DNA from 2 places in the Acuticoccus sp. MNP-M23 genome. Region 2 is predicted to be linked to the other one. Evidence: riboswitches for the same ligand, from Rfam matches in the RefSeq annotation. Region 2 holds a riboswitch; the other holds the start of a gene.

Region 1 (7,577 bases), 430 kb from region 2:
AGCGTGGTGCGGGAGTTGAAACGCTTCCTGCGCGACCGGCGCGACCTGCACATCGCCATCAATCTTGGCGCCCGCGACATTGAAGGCGGACGCGTCCTGCGCGTTCTCGAAAAGGCGCTGCACCGCAGCGGTATCGAGAACCAGCAGATCTGGCTCGAAGTCACCGAGCGCGCCTTCCTCGACGCCGAAGTGGCGAAGGCCGGACTGGACGACGCCCGCAACCGCCAGCACACCATTGCCATCGACGATTTCGGCACGGGCTACTCCAGCCTGTCCCACCTTCAGAACCTGCCGCTGGACGTCCTGAAGATCGACAAGTCGTTCGTCGACACCATCGGCTCGGACTCGGTGACCAGCCTGGTGACGCCGCACATCATCGCGCTTGCCAAAACGCTGAAGCTGCGCATCGTCGCCGAAGGGATCAGCACAGAGGAACAGGCGGCCTACCTGCGCGATGAAGGCGTGGATTATGGCCAAGGATACCTTTACGCAAAGCCGATGCCGGCGCGCGATTTCATCGCCTTCGTCACCGCCAGCGACAAGGCACTGCGCACCGGCTGAAGCGCGCCAGCGACCGCGGCCTGAGGGGGCCGGCAGCTGACACCGCCGGCCCGTCCCATTCAGCTCCGGTCTGGCGTCACCGGCAGGTAAAGCTCACCGGCTTCGCGGAATTTCTCCGCCATCGCCGCAAGCCCCTCCTTCTGCGCTTCGGCGCGGATATCGTGGCTGATGCGCATGGAGCAGAATTTCGGCCCGCACATGGAGCAGAAGTGCGCCACCTTGTGCGCCTCCTTGGGCAGCGTCTCGTCATGGAATTTCTGCGCCGTTTCGGGGTCCAGCGAGAGGTTGAACTGGTCCTCCCAGCGGAACTCGAACCGCGCGCGGCTGAGGGCGTCGTCGCGGGCCTGCGCTGCCGGATGCCCCTTGGCAAGATCGGCCGCATGGGCGGCAATCTTGTAGGTGATCACGCCGGTCTTCACATCGTCCCGGTCCGGCAGGCCGAGGTGCTCCTTGGGCGTGACGTAACAAAGCATCGCGGTGCCGAACCAGCCGATCATCGCCGCGCCAATGCCGGAGGTGATGTGGTCGTAGCCCGGCGCAATGTCCGTCGTCAGCGGCCCCAGCGTGTAGAACGGCGCCTCGCCGCAAACGGCAAGCTGCTTGTCCATGTTGGCCTTGATCTTGTGCATCGGAACGTGGCCCGGCCCCTCGATCATCACCTGGCAGTCCTTGGCCCAGGCAATCTCGGTCAGCTCCCCCAGCGTCTCCAGCTCGGCAAATTGCGCCGCGTCGTTGGCGTCGGCGATGGAGCCCGGACGCAGCCCGTCGCCCAGCGAGAACGACACGTCGTAGGCACGGCAGATGTCGCAGATCTCGTCAAAATGCTCGTACAGAAAACTCTCGCGGTGATGGTGGAGGCACCACTTGGCCATGATCGACCCGCCGCGCGAGACAATGCCGGTGACCCTGTCCACGGTGAGCGGGATCATGTGAAGCCGCACCCCCGAGTGGATGGTGAAATAATCCACCCCCTGCTCGGCCTGCTCGATCAGCGTGTCGCGGTAGATTTCCCACGTGAGGTCCTCTGCAACGCCGCCGACTTTCTCCAGCGCCTGGTAGAGCGGCACCGTGCCGATGGGCACCGGCGCGTTGCGGATGATCCAGTCGCGAATGTTGTGGATATTGCGGCCGGTGGAGAGGTCCATCACCGTATCCGCGCCCCAGCGGATCGCCCAGACCATCTTCTCCACCTCCTCGCTCATGGACGAGGTGACGGCGGAGTTGCCGATGTTGGCGTTGATCTTCACCAGAAAATTGCGGCCGATGATCATCGGCTCGGCTTCCGGATGATTGATGTTGGCGGGGATGATCGCCCTGCCCCGCGCCACTTCCTCGCGGACGAACTCGGGCGTCACGTGGTCCGGAATTGCGGCGCCGAAATCCTCGCCATCGCGCGTGGCGGCGGCGGCAGCGTCACGGCCGATGTTTTCGCGGATCGCCACGAACTCCATTTCAGGCGTGATGATGCCGGCCCGTGCGTAGGCAAGCTGCGTCACTGCCGTGCCGTCCTTGGCACGACGCGGCCGGTGCCGGGCGGGAAACGGCGGGGTCAGCCGTTCGGCGGAGACGAAGCCGTTGTCCGCCGCCTCGACGGCGCGTCCATCATAGGCCTCGGTATCGCCTCTGGCGTCCACCCAGGGCGCGCGAATGCGGGCAAGTCCGGCGTTCACCGCAACGGCCGTCTTGCCGTCCGTATAGGGTCCGGAGGAATCGTAGACGGCGACCGGCGGTTCCCCGGCGGTGGGATGCACGGCAATTTCGCGCATGGGCACGCGGATGTCCGGATGAAGGATGCCCTGCGCATGGATTTTGCGCGAGGCGGGCAACGGACCTGTGGTGACGGTCTTTGCAAAAGCGTCCAAATGAGCCTCCCTGCTCAAGCAATGGAGACCCAGTTCGGCGGGTAAAAACGGCAGGAGGCTTCGGCGTGAAGGCGGGCCACCGCCTAACGGATCGGCCCTGTCGAAGCGCGCACCATCCCTACGCCAGTATGAACTGGATCAGGTTCATCGGGTCACTGCGCTACGCGGGCCTTGGCACCGCACCAGCAGAATCTCAGCCCCTTGTCGGGACCCCCCAGGTGAGCGTCGATGATCGCCGTTGTGCCCCGGCCCTGTCAATTGTCCGAATGAAAGATCGCCGGGTCAGCCCCTGCGCTCTTGGGCATTCATCTTGCGGAGCGCGCCCTTGCAGCGCTCCGAGCAGGTTTTCACGTTGTCCCAGTCGCGCGCCCATTTGCGCCGCCAGGCGAACGGCCTGCCGCAAGCGGCGCAGACCTTCTGCGGCAGGTTGCTCTTGGTGTAGCGCTTGTCCGTCACAGGCTGTCCAGAAAGGCGGCTGCGCTCTGCGTGATCCGCTCCTGCTCGTCCCCGTCAAACCTGTCATAGGTCCGCACCATCTGCTTCATGCGGGGGTTGTTGCCGATCCTGTTCCGGTTGCGGGATACGAAACCCCAGTAAAGCGCGTTGAACGGGCAGGCCTCCGGCCCGGTGCGCTGCTTCACGTCGTACCGGCAGTTTCCGCAATAGTCGGACATGCGGTTGATGTAGGCCCCGCTCGCCGCGTAGGGCTTGGACGCCAAGAGCCCGCCATCGGCAAACTGGCTCATCCCGATGGTGTTGGGCATCTCCACCCACTCATAGGCATCGGCGTAGACGCACAGGTACCACTCGTGCACCTCTGCCGGGTCGACCCCCGCCAGCATTGCGAAGTTGCCGGTCACCATCAGCCGCTGGATGTGGTGCGCGTAGGCCAGCTCCTTTGTCTGCGTGATCGCTTCGCGCAGGCACATCATGTCGGTCTCTGCGGTCCAGTAGAAGTCCGGCAGCGGGCGCTTGTGGCCGAAGAAATTGCTGGCCTCGTAGCCGGGCATCTTCAGCCAGTAGATCCCGCGGACATATTCGCGCCAGCCGATGATCTGGCGAATGAAGCCCTCTGCGGCGTTGAGCGGCACGTCCCCCGCCCGCCAGGCGTCCTCCACCGCCGCGCACACCTTAAGCGGATCAAGAAGCCCGGCATTGATGTAGAGCGCGATGACGGAATGGTAGAGGAACGGCTCGCCGGCGAGCATTGCGTCCTGATAGTCCCCGAACCTTGGTAGCGCCTTGTCGACGAACGCTGCGAATGCGTCCTCGGCGTCCCCCCGCGTCACGGCGAAGGTGAATGGCGCGAGGTCGCCGAAATGATTGTCGAACCGGTCGGCAACCAGCGCCAGGACACCCTGCGTGGTTTCGTCCGGCGCAATCTCGTTCGGGCGGGGCATGAAAAGATCGGTCTTTGCGGGCTTTCTGTTGTCGTGGTCGAAATTCCACTTGCCGCCGGCAGGTTCGCTCCCGTCCATCAGAAGCCCGGTCTTCTTGCGCATCTCGCGATAAAAATACTCCATGCGGAGCTGCTTGCGCCCGTCCGCCCACGCGGCGAAGGCCTCGATCGACGACAGAAACCGATCGTCCGGAAGGATATCGACGGGCACGCAAAAGCGCTCCTCCCACCCCTTTATCATCGCCGCGACGCGCCACTCGCCAGCCTCGGTGACGACAATCCGCTCCGGCCCGCGCGCTGCCACCGCCCGCTCAACCTCGCCGGTGAAGCTGCCGGTGTTGCCGTCTGCATCAAGCGTGACGTAATCGACCTGCCAGCCAGCCTCGCGCAGCTCGGCTGCAAAGTGGCGCATGGCGGAAAACAGGAATGCAATCTTCTTCTTGTGGTGGCGCACGTAGGTGGCTTCGTCGTGCACTTCGGCCATCAGCACGCGGTCGCGCGCCGGATCGCCCGCAGCAATGCTGGACAGCCCGCGCGTGAGCTGATCGCCCAGAACGAGAATGAGGTTTCGCACGCCGGTCATCGAGCAAGGGCTCCCCGCCGGCCGGGGTTGCTGGCAAACGCTGAATTCATGCCGGGACATTTGCCCGGCAGCGACGCGCCGCCAAGAGCGCTGGCCTGTGACGTGAGATCGCGCCGCCCCGTCCGGCAGCGCGTCTCTGTCAGCCTGTCGCAGTCAGGCGGTCATTCCCACTCGATGGTGCCGGGCGGCTTCGACGTCACGTCGTAGACTACGCGGTTGACGCCGCGAACCTGGTTGACGATGCGGCTTGCGACGCGGGAGAGGAACATCGGGTCGAACGGGTAGACGTCGGCGGTCATCCCGTCGGTGGAGGTGACGGCGCGCAGCGCGAGGACGTGCTCGTAAGTGCGCGCGTCGCCCATCACGCCAACGGTCTTTACAGGCAGCAGGACGGCAAAGGCCTGCCAGATCTTGTCGTAAAGGCCGGCCGCGCGGATTTCCTCGATATAGATGGCGTCGGCGCGGCGCAGGATGTCGAGGCCCTCGCCGGTGATCTCGCCGGGACAGCGGATCGCAAGGCCGGGTCCGGGGAACGGGTGGCGGCCGACGAATGTCTCGCCAAGGCCGAGCTCGCGGCCAAGCGCGCGCACCTCGTCCTTGAAGAGAAGCCGCAGCGGCTCCACCAGCTTGAGGCCCATGCGCTCCGGCAGGCCGCCGACATTGTGGTGCGACTTGATGGTGACGGAGGGGCCGCCGGTGGCAGAAACGCTCTCGATCACGTCCGGGTAGAGCGTGCCCTGTGCAAGGAAATCGCCGCCAACGGCCTTGGCTTCCTTCTCGAACACCTCGACGAACACGCGGCCGATGACCTTGCGCTTCTGCTCGGGGTCGGTGACGCCGGCAAGCTCGGAGAGGAAGGCGTCCGAAGCGTCGACCTTGTTGAACACCACATCGTTGCGGCCGGCGAACATCGCCTCCACTTCCGCCGCCTCGTTCTGGCGCAAAAGGCCGTGGTCGACGAAAATGCAGGTGAGCTGGTCGCCGATCGCCTCGGCAATCAGAACAGCGGTGACGGTCGAATCGACGCCGCCCGAAAGCCCGCAGATCACCTTGCCGTCGCCCACCTGTGCGCGGATGCGGGCCACCGCCTCCTCACGGAAGGCGGCCATGGTCCAGTCGCCGGTGGCGCCTGCGATCCGGCGCACGAAATTCTCGATGAGGCGCGCACCGTCGGGGGTGTGGACCACCTCGGGGTGGAACATCAGGCCGTAGGCGCGGCGCTCCTCGTTGGCAATCAGCGCAAACGGCGCGCCGGGGGAGCGGGCGATCACCTCGAACCCGGGGGCCGGCTCGACCACGCGGTCGCCGTGGCTCATCCACACGGTGTGGCTCTCGCCGGGGGACCAGATGCCCTCGATCAAGGGGCTCTTACCGACCACCTCGATTTCGGCGCGGCCGAACTCGCGGTGGTCGTCGGCCTCGGCGCGGCCGCCCATCTGGGTGGTCATCGTCATCTGGCCGTAGCAGATGCCGAGGATCGGCACGTCCGCGTCAACGATTTCCTGCGGTGCGCGGGGGCTGCCTTCGGCGTGGGTGGAGCCCGGACCGCCGGAGAAGATCACGCCGGCCGGCTGGTGCTCGCGGAACGCGGCGGCGGCTTCGGAGAACGGGGCGATGACGGAGAAGACGCCCGCCTCCCGAACGCGCCGCGCGATGAGCTGCGTCACCTGGCTTCCGAAATCGACGATCAGGATGGTGTCGTGGCTCATCGGTTTCCCTTGGGCGTGTTGGTGCTGGCGCGGATCAATCGGTCATCCGTTCGAGGACTGCGAGAAAGAAGCCGTCGGTGTTGGTGGCGGCGGGGGTCATGGTGAGGCTCATGCCGTCGGCGCTCCACGGCTTGGGGCCGCCGACGCCGAAGAGGTCTTCCCACGCCTCGCCGGCGGAAACCGGGGCAAACTCGGGCGAATGCTCCAGGAAGCTGTCGATGGCGCCTTCGTTCTCCTGCGGCAGCATCGAGCACGTGACGTAGACGATGTAGCCGCCCGGCCGCACGAAGCTGCGGGCGCGCTCCAGGACTTCGGCCTGGTCTTCCATCCGCCGCTCCAGCGTTTGCTCAGAGAGCCGCCACTTGGTCTCGGGCCGGCGCCGCCATGTGCCGCTGCCGGAGCATGGCGCGTCGATCAAAACGCGGTCCATCTTGCCTTCCAGCGCCGAAAGGTCGTCCCGCGCGCCGTGGATCTGGACGTTGCGCGCCCCTGCCCGCTTCACCCGCTCGAAAATGGGGGCGAGCTGGCCGGCGTCGGCGTCGGTGGCGTGGATCTGGCCGCGGTTTTCCATGTGAGCGGCCAAGGCCAGCGTCTTGCCGCCAGCGCCTGCGCACAGGTCGAGCACCTGGTCGCCGGGTTGCGCGTAGACCAGAAGCGCCGCGGCTTGCGAGCCCTCGTCCTGCACCTCAACATGGCCGCGCTGGAAAATCTCCTCGCGCTGGATGTTGGGGGCCCGCTCCCAGCCCGCGCGGGCCGGAAGGCGCACGGCGACGGGGCTGATCCGGCCCGCCGTGGCGCCAAAGCGCTTGAGCTGGTGGAGCACCTTTTCGCGGTCAGCCTTCAGCGTGTTGACGCGAAGGTCGAGCGGCGCGCGTGCGGCGAGCGCCGCGGCCTCGTCCGGCCACTCCTCGGCGAAGTTTTCTTCGAACGGGCCTGCGAGCCAGTCGGGAATGTCCACCTGTACCGGGGTGGGGGCTGTGGACAGGCGGTCCTCGGCGAGCGCTGCGGCCTCAGCCCCGGTGGGTGCGCCGAAGCCGAAGCCCTCGGCGCCGAGGGTGGCGAGGTCGTCCGGGCCGACGCCCCAGCGAAAGCGCAGGGTGCCGAGCACCACGCCGCGGGGCGTGTCATTGTCGGCGCGCCACGCCGAGGAGCGTTTCCAGCGCACCGCGTCATAGACGAGGTTGGCGATGGCCGCGCGGTCGCCGGAGCCGGCAAAGCGGTGCGACAGGCCCCAGTCCTTGATGGCGTCGGCGACCGGGCGCTCCCGGCGGCTGAGCTCCTCCAGCACTTCGATTGCGGCCTGAATGCGCCCTGGTGTCCGCACCGCTCAGCCTCCCACGACGACGTTGTGCATGACCCGGCCGGGCATCAGCGTGAATGCCCCCGCCACCACCAGCGCACCCAGATAAATCAGCGTCATCGCCCGGCTGTGCCGCCCGATGTTGCCGCTGCGTGCGGCAAGC
Region 2 (7,577 bases):
CTCATTAAGCTTATCCTTGGCGGATGCTGCTTCGCGATCGATCTGTTGTTTGGTGGACATTGATCTAACCCCTCCTCGAGGATTTTAGATTCGCCGTAATACGGTTACGCGAGGCCTAGAATGCTGAGAATGAAAAGAACAACAACCACAAGGCCCACAAGATAAATCAAGCTATTCAACGTCGTCTCCTATCGCGATAGATGCGTATTCTGGTGGCTGAACGTCGCCCAGAAGGTGGAGGTTCCGGTTCGGGTACCCGAATGAGCAGGTAATTTTACGCCCCGGCAACGATCCCTAACGCGGCCAGACGGCATGAAAATGATGGACAGGCCCGTGTCCGCTGCCGATCTGGAGCTGGTCGGACGCTGCAATGGCGGCAGAAATATATTCCTTCGCCGCGTGCACTGCGGCACGCAGCGCCATGCCGCGGGCAAGGAATGCGGTCACGGCGCTCGACAGCGTACACCCCGTCCCGTGGGTGTTGGGCGATGCGATCCGCGCCGCACTCAAGAGTTCCGGGCGCCCTTCGTGGAAGAATACATCGGTGGCATCGCCGGTCGTCAGGTGTCCGCCCTTGAGCAGAATGGCCGGACCGAGGGCCGCCAGCTCACGGGCCTGCTCACGCATCTGCGGGACGTCTACCGCGCTCTTGGCATTGAGAAGAACGCCGGCCTCCGGCACGTTGGGCGTCACCAGCGTCGCGAGCGGCAAAAGTTCGCTGAAGAGCGCCTTCTCCGCCCCTTCCCCGATCAGCCGGTCGCCGGAGGTGGCGATCATCACCGGGTCGAGCACGATGGGGATCCGGCTGCCTGCAAGGGCGCGGGCGATGGCGCTGATCACCGCGCGGTCGCCCACCATGCCGATCTTGATCGCCTTCACGTCGAGGTCCGACAGCACGGCATCCAGCTGCGCGGTGACAATGTCGGCCGGAATGCCGTGCACTGCCGTCACGCCGCGGGTGTTCTGCGCCGTTATTGCCGTGATCACGCTGGCGCCGTAAACGCCAAGCGCGCTCATGGTCTTCAGGTCCGCCTGAATGCCGGCGCCACCGCCCGAATCAGATCCGGCGATCGTCAGCGCAATCACGCCGCCTTCTCCGCAAATACCGTGGCGAGGGTGCGGGCCGCCTGCGCCGGGTCCGCCGCCCTGGTGATCGCACTCATGACCGCCACACCGTCTGCCCCGGCGGCGCGGAGCAGCGCGGCACGCTCGGCATCGATGCCGGCGATGGCGACCACCTTCATGGCACGTTCGGCCTTGAGATAGGCCGCAATGGCGGCAAACCCGTCGATGCCGATGGGCGGGTTGGGGTTCACCTTGCTGTGCGTTTCGAAGACGCCGCCGACCGAGCCATAGTCGATGGGCTGACGGAGCGCCGCCTCAGCCTCCGCCATGGTGTGGATGGTGAGGCCGACGATGGCCTCGTCGCCCACAATGCGGCGGGCCTCCCCCGGCGTGAGATCGCCGTGACCGACGTGAACGCCCGCTGCCCCGGCAATCAGCGCCACGTCGGCCCGGTCGTTCACCAGCACAGGCACGGGGACAGCCGCCACCAGCGCGCGCACCAGCGCCACCTGTTCGGCCGTGCTGCCGGTCTTGTCGCGCCACTGGATCAGGCTGACGCCTCCGGCCACCGCCTTGCGGGCAAGCGCCACGGGGTCGGCCACATCCGGGCCCATGACGAGGTACACACTGGGATCAAGCATCAGTCTATCCGGAGGCCTTTGGTGAGCGCCGCACCGTCCAGCGCGGCAAGGTGGTCGATCAGCGAGACGGCAAAACTGCCGGGGCCGTGCGAGCCGTCGGCGGCAAGCTCGCCGGCGAAGGCCATCAGCCCGGCGCCCGCCGTTGCCGCCACGAAGGGGTCGGTCTCCACCGCAACCATGGCCGCCACCAGCAGGCCGGCAGCGCAGCCGGTGGCGATGACGCGGTCCAGCATCGGCGTGCCGTTGTGGAGCGTCGCGCACCGGCGCCCGTCCCTGACGAGGTCCTGCGCGCCGGTGGTGACGGTGACAAAATCGTCGGCGATGGCGCCAAGGGCCGCCATTTCCGCGCGGTTGCCCTTGATCACAGAGGGGCCAGCCTGAATGAGCTTCTGCGCAAAGGCGAAACGCTCGCTGGCGCGGTCGATCTTCACCGGATCAAGCACGAACGGTGTTCCGGTGAGGACAGCTTTTGCGGCACCTTCGCGGCGGACCGGATCGAGCATGCCAAGGTTGATCAATGCGCTGTGCGACCGGGCGACCATCTGCGGTGCATCCACGGGGTCGTGGGACATGGACACGTCGATCCCCAGCGCCGCGGCAATGTTGGCGGCCAGGGGCTGCGCCACGGGCGACAGCATGGCGTGAACGCGCGGGCGGCGGGAAAGCATCCGGTCCAGCGCGGCGCCGGCCGCCTCACGCAGGGCGTGGGCATCGGCTGGCACGCTGACGGTAGCGGGCGCGCTCATTGGCGCGGTTCGGCTGGGGTGGCGCGCGAGCGCAGCAGGCGTTGCAAATCCAATTCCTCCGCCGGCATGACCCGGATCAGGTGCGAGGGGTCGGCACGATGCCTCTCAGCCCGAAGGCGCCCCCTTGGATGGTGGGTAATTAGGGATCGCGCGCTCGTGGCGCAAGACAGATCCGCAAACCGGTCCATACCGCGCACGCCAACCCTTGTGCTATCGGCGCCGGTGGCACAAAAGAGGCCGAAGCCCGCAGCGGCGTATGGAGGATGTGATGACGCCGTTTTTCGTGCTGATCAAAGCGCAGCTTGGCCGCGCCTACGATGTGGCCAACGCCCTGGCCGACGCGGAGATCGCCTCGGAGATCTACTCCACCGCAGGCGACTACGACCTGCTGGTCAAATTCTATGTCGAGCGTGACAACGACATCGGCCACTTCGTGCAGGAAAAGGTGCAGACGCTGCCCGGTATCCTCGACACCAAGACCATCATCACCTTCAAGGCCTTCTGACCGCACACCGGCCATTTGCTGCCGGGCGCGCAGCGCTGCCCGATCAGGGCAGCGGAACGCCGCGTGCGCGCTGTTGCGCGGACTGGCCGGCAGTGTTGGTGCCCGTGGGCGCGGCAAGGCTCGGCACATTGCGCTGCCGGTTCGCGAACGCTTCCAGCGAATCGGCCCGCACCGGCATGACCTGCGCCACCCGCTCGCCCGGGAGTGACAGGAACTGGACGGCGTTGATGCTCTGCAGACCCTCGATGCAGGAGAAGGAAACGCGCACTGTCGCGCCCTCCTCCATGGCGACCATAAGCCGCCCGGTCTGGTACAGCCACTTGGGCCGCGCCCGCTCATAGATATAATCGTTGGAGGGGCACGGGCTCAGCTCCGACCGGTTCATGGTCACCTGCGTCAGAAGGTCGTTGACCCGGACGTCGGACACACCCGTGTCGATGAAGATGCGGCGCGCGTCATTGGACGCAGGGTCGGAAGGCGCCACATCCACCGCACGGATCCCCGGCTCCGTCACCACCACGGCGGCAGAGGCCGGCTGGCCGGGCGCCACCTGCACCACCTCGGCGCGCACCGGCGCCTGTTGGCCGCCGCCTGCCGTCTGCGCCAGCGCGTTGCCGCCCAGCATCAATCCGGCGCTCAGCACCGCCCCGAACAGCCCGATTTCATTACGCATAACCAAGACTCCGCATTCCACCGGTCGCAATTCCGCACGAACAGATTAATCTGTTGATAAAGAATTGCCACACTGGCGCCGCGCAAGCGGCCAGCGCCGTGCAATCATGTCGAATCTGTCGCACTCAACGCGTCCGCGACGCGGCGGCGCAACTCGGGCAGCACCTCGGCCTCGAACCACGGATTTCGCTTCAGCCAGACGTTGTTGCGCCAGGACGGGTGCGGCAGTGCCATCACGGTGCGCGGCGCAGTCTGCGTCACAATGTCGCGCCATGCGCCGACCGTGTCGGTGAGAGATGCGCGGCGTGTGTGCGGCAGATGGTAGGACAGCGAATATTTGCCGATGCACAGGAACAGCGAAAGCTGCGGCAGGCGCTGGAACAGGCGGTCATGCCAGGTGGCGCCGCACTCGCGCCGCGGCGGCAGGTCCCCGCCGTGGCGATCATACCCTGGAAAACAGAACCCCATGGGAATGATCGCAATCTTCGACCAGTCGTAGAACTGCGTCTCGTCGAGGCCCATCCAGTCGCGCAGGCGAACGCCGGACGGGTCGTAGAACGGCAACCCCGCGACGTGCGCCTTGTTGCCGGGCGCCTGGCTGCAAATGGCAATCCGGGCGGTGGACGAGATCTGGAAGATCGGCCGGGGTTCGTGAGGAAGCGGCTCGCCGGTCGGCGTGTCGCGGCAGATCCGGCAGCGTGACATGGCGCCTAGAAACGCCTCGAGCGGCGCTCCGTCCGCCGGAACCCCGTCCCGTGTCACGCCGGTCCGTCGACGCCAGCCTCCGCAAACGTCGCCATGCCGGAATGGCAGGCCGCCGCTGCCTTGAGGATGCCGATGGCAAGGGCTGCCCCGGTGCCTTCGCCAAGGCGCATGCCAAGGTCGAGCAGCGGCTTGCCGCCCATCGCCTCCAGCGCCCGCCCGTGGGCGCTCTCGGCAGAGCAGTGGGCAAAGAGGCAATGCGCGGTGGCGTCCGGCCCCATGGCATGAACGATCGCGGCTGCGGCGCTGGCCACAAAGCCGTCCACCACAACCGGCACGCCTTCCGTGCGGGCGGCCAGAATGGCGCCGGCCATCGCGGCAATGTCGCGGCCGCCGATCCGCTGGAGAATGGTCAACGGGTCGCGCTCCGGTCCGATCCGGGCGAGCGCGGCGTCCACCGCGTCGATCTTGCGGCGCAGCCCCTCCCCGGTCACGCCCGTGCCGGCGCCGCACCAGTCCGCCGCCGAACCGCCGTAAAGGGCGGCATAGATGGCTGCGGCCACGGTGGTGTTGCCGATGCCCATCTCGCCGATGCCAAGGCAGTCGATCCCGCCGGCAATCGCTTCAAGGCCGAAGGCGAGCGTTGCGGCAAGGTCCTTCTCGCTGGCGAATGCGTCTTCGCTGACGATGTTTCCGGACGGAATGTCCACCGCAAGATCGAACACCGAAAGGCCGATATTGCCGGTGGAGCAGATCTGGTTGATGGCCGCCTTGCCGGCCTGGAAGGCCGCCAGCATCTGCTGGTTCACGCTGGAGGGGAACGCCGACACGCCAGCATCGGCCACCCCGTGCGCAGCGGCAAAGATGACCACGCGCGGCTTGGCAACGGTGGGCGGCGCCTTTCCGCTCACCTCGGTCAGCCAGAGGGAGATTTCTTCCAGCCGGCCCAGAGAGCCTGCCGGCTTGGTGAGTGCCGCTTCGCGCGCAAGCGTTGCAGCGCGGGCAGCGGAGCGATCGGGCAGCGGAGCGAGCGCCAGCTGGCGGAAATCCTCAAGGGGGGATTGGGTGGTGATGTCTGTCATGGGTTCAGAACAAGGCGGTCGCGCCGCACCTCATAGCCGGAAAGTCTGTTGAGAAAGGTCATGCCGAGGAGACTTGTGCCGAGATCCCCCGGCTTGGCAATGGCCGCCCGCACGCGCGAAAGCCTGATCGAGCCGACGGAAATTTCATCGAGGATCACGGGCGCGACTTCGGTCATCCCCGCGGCCGTCATCACCGGAACGCGGTAATCGAGCCCCTCGGGGTGAAAGCCGGCCCTGCTGGCATCCTCGGCGGCAAGAACCACGAGGCTGGCGCCCGTGTCGAAAATGAAATTCACCGGCGCGCCATCCACCGCGCCGCCAATCACGAAATGGCCCTGAAAGCCGCGCCGCACCATCACCTTGTTGCCGTCGTTCACCGCCATGCCGGGGACCAGCACGGAGGCAATCTCGCGCCCCGCCGTCTCCAGCGGCACGCGGTAAGCGTAGACGCCGAGGAGGACAGCAAGCGCGCCCAGCCAGATGGCGGCTGCACGCACGACCTCCGGCAGCCGCACCTGCCGCATCCCGAACAGGATGGCGCCCAGCACCACAAGAAGAATGATCAGCTTTGCCGCATGGGGCCCGGACGTATCGAGCGAGACGGGCTCGACCGCCTGCGCCGCCGCCGGGGCGCGGCCGGCAACAGAAGCGGCGCACAGGACGGCGCAAGACGCGAGCGTGCGGCGGAGGGGGAAAGCTGCGGTCACACTGTCCAGATAGTGAGAACGAGGAGGTAGGAAAGGTCTGCGACGATGATGCCTGCACCGATCACGTCCCCGGTGTGGCCGCCGATCTTGGCATCGGCAAGGCTGGCGCAGCCCTTTGCCGCAGCGGCGGCCGCCATTGCCGCCAGCACAAAGCCCAGCGGCGCCCACCACACGGTGAGAACCGCGGTGACCGCAATCGCGACCAGAAGCGCGTTGCGGAAGGTGCTGATTGTGGGCCGCCCCACCGCCACCGCCAGCCCGTCCGCCCTTGCCGGGCCAAGGCCGGTCCACGCATAAAGCGCAACGGCGCGCGCCGCAGCCGCGGAGGCGATGAGCGACAGGGCCGCAAACAGCACCCCGCCGGAAAGCGCGGTTTGCAGGATCGCGACCTTGAGGAGCACGCCCGCCACCAGCGCCAGAACGCCGTAGGTGCCGACGCGGCTGTCGTGCATGATTTCGAGCCGCCGCTCGCGGGTTGCCCCGCCCCAGAAGCCGTCGGCACAATCGGCAAGCCCGTCTTCGTGCAGCGCGCCGGTGGCGATGACCATGGCAACGGTGGCAAGGGCTGCCGAAAGGAGCGGCTGTGCGCCCATCCAGTGCGCCACCACCATCAGCGCAGCAGCGGGCAGCGCAATCAGCACCCCGGCAAGCGGTGCCATCGGCAGGGACTGGAGCAGCGGTTCGCCGCAAAACCGCGCCGGAACCGGAAAGCGGGAGAAGAATGCAAGCGCGGTGGTGACGCGGTTGAGGCGCGCCGTCATGCGGGCTCCCGGACGGCGCCGGCTTCGTCACCAGTCGCGCGCGGTTCGTCGGGGCGGGCGGCAAACGCCGCGGCGCGGGCGGTGGCGGCGGCAATGCCGGCGGCCTCCACAGCGTCGATCGCATCTGCCAGAAGGCCGGCGTCAGCACCCGGCGCCTGGCCGGCCACCGTCAGCGTGCGGCGGTAGGCACGCGCGCCGGGCTCGCCGTGGAAGAGGCCCAGCATGTGCCGCACCACGTTGGAAAGGCGCCCGCCCTGCGCAATCCATTCCGCAGCGTAGGGCACCATGGCGCGCGCCGCATTCAGCCGGTGCGCCTTGTCCGCAGCGCCCTCGTAACCTGCAAGGACGGAGAGAATTGCCGGCCGCTGGTAGGCGGCCCGGCCGATCATCACCCCATCCACCTCCGCCAGATGCGCCATCGCCTCCGCCGCCGTGCCAATGCCGCCATTCAGACCCACAAACACCGGCAGCCGCGCCTTGAGGCGGAAGACGCGGGCGTAGTCGAGCGGCGGAATATCGCGGTTCTGGGCAGGCGAAAGGCCCTCCAGCCACGCCTTGCGGGCATGGACCCAGATGGCTTCGACACCGGCGCCAACGGCTGCATCGGCCACACGGTCCAGCGCTTCCTCGGGGTCTTGGTCATCAACGCCAATGCGGCACTTGAGGGTGACGGCAATGCCCGCCTCGCCCATCGCT

Evidence for each region. Region 2 has a riboswitch for thiamine pyrophosphate ahead of RDV64_RS18625 (hydroxyethylthiazole kinase). Riboswitches for the same ligand answer to the same signal wherever they lie in the genome.
Region 1: another riboswitch for thiamine pyrophosphate. It lies ahead of thiC (phosphomethylpyrimidine synthase ThiC); the one in region 2 lies ahead of RDV64_RS18625 (hydroxyethylthiazole kinase).

What each region holds. Positions count from the first base shown of each region.
Region 1 covers NZ_CP133480.1:4,461,557-4,469,133, forward strand. Annotated here, with positions in the region: gene RDV64_RS20550 (EAL domain-containing protein) at 1-561, shown strand, start outside; gene thiC (phosphomethylpyrimidine synthase ThiC) at 621-2,423, opposite strand; TPP riboswitch at 2,521-2,650, opposite strand; gene RDV64_RS20560 (DUF2256 domain-containing protein) at 2,706-2,879, opposite strand; gene RDV64_RS20565 (cryptochrome/photolyase family protein) at 2,876-4,405, opposite strand; gene guaA (glutamine-hydrolyzing GMP synthase) at 4,567-6,114, opposite strand; gene RDV64_RS20575 (RsmB/NOP family class I SAM-dependent RNA methyltransferase) at 6,149-7,438, opposite strand; gene RDV64_RS20580 (DUF2306 domain-containing protein) at 7,442-7,577, opposite strand, start outside.
Region 2 covers NZ_CP133480.1:4,027,610-4,035,186, reverse strand. Annotated here, with positions in the region: gene RDV64_RS18640 (hypothetical protein) at 1-60, opposite strand, end outside; gene thiD (bifunctional hydroxymethylpyrimidine kinase/phosphomethylpyrimidine kinase) at 295-1,086, opposite strand; gene thiE (thiamine phosphate synthase) at 1,083-1,706, opposite strand; gene RDV64_RS18625 (hydroxyethylthiazole kinase) at 1,706-2,452, opposite strand; TPP riboswitch at 2,489-2,586, opposite strand; gene RDV64_RS18620 (Lrp/AsnC ligand binding domain-containing protein) at 2,721-2,957, shown strand; gene RDV64_RS18615 (hypothetical protein) at 3,001-3,630, opposite strand; gene RDV64_RS18610 (uracil-DNA glycosylase family protein) at 3,735-4,391, opposite strand; gene cobT (nicotinate-nucleotide--dimethylbenzimidazole phosphoribosyltransferase) at 4,388-5,413, opposite strand; gene RDV64_RS18600 (TIGR02281 family clan AA aspartic protease) at 5,410-6,120, opposite strand; gene RDV64_RS18595 (adenosylcobinamide-GDP ribazoletransferase) at 6,117-6,881, opposite strand; gene dusA (tRNA dihydrouridine(20/20a) synthase DusA) at 6,878-7,577, opposite strand, start outside.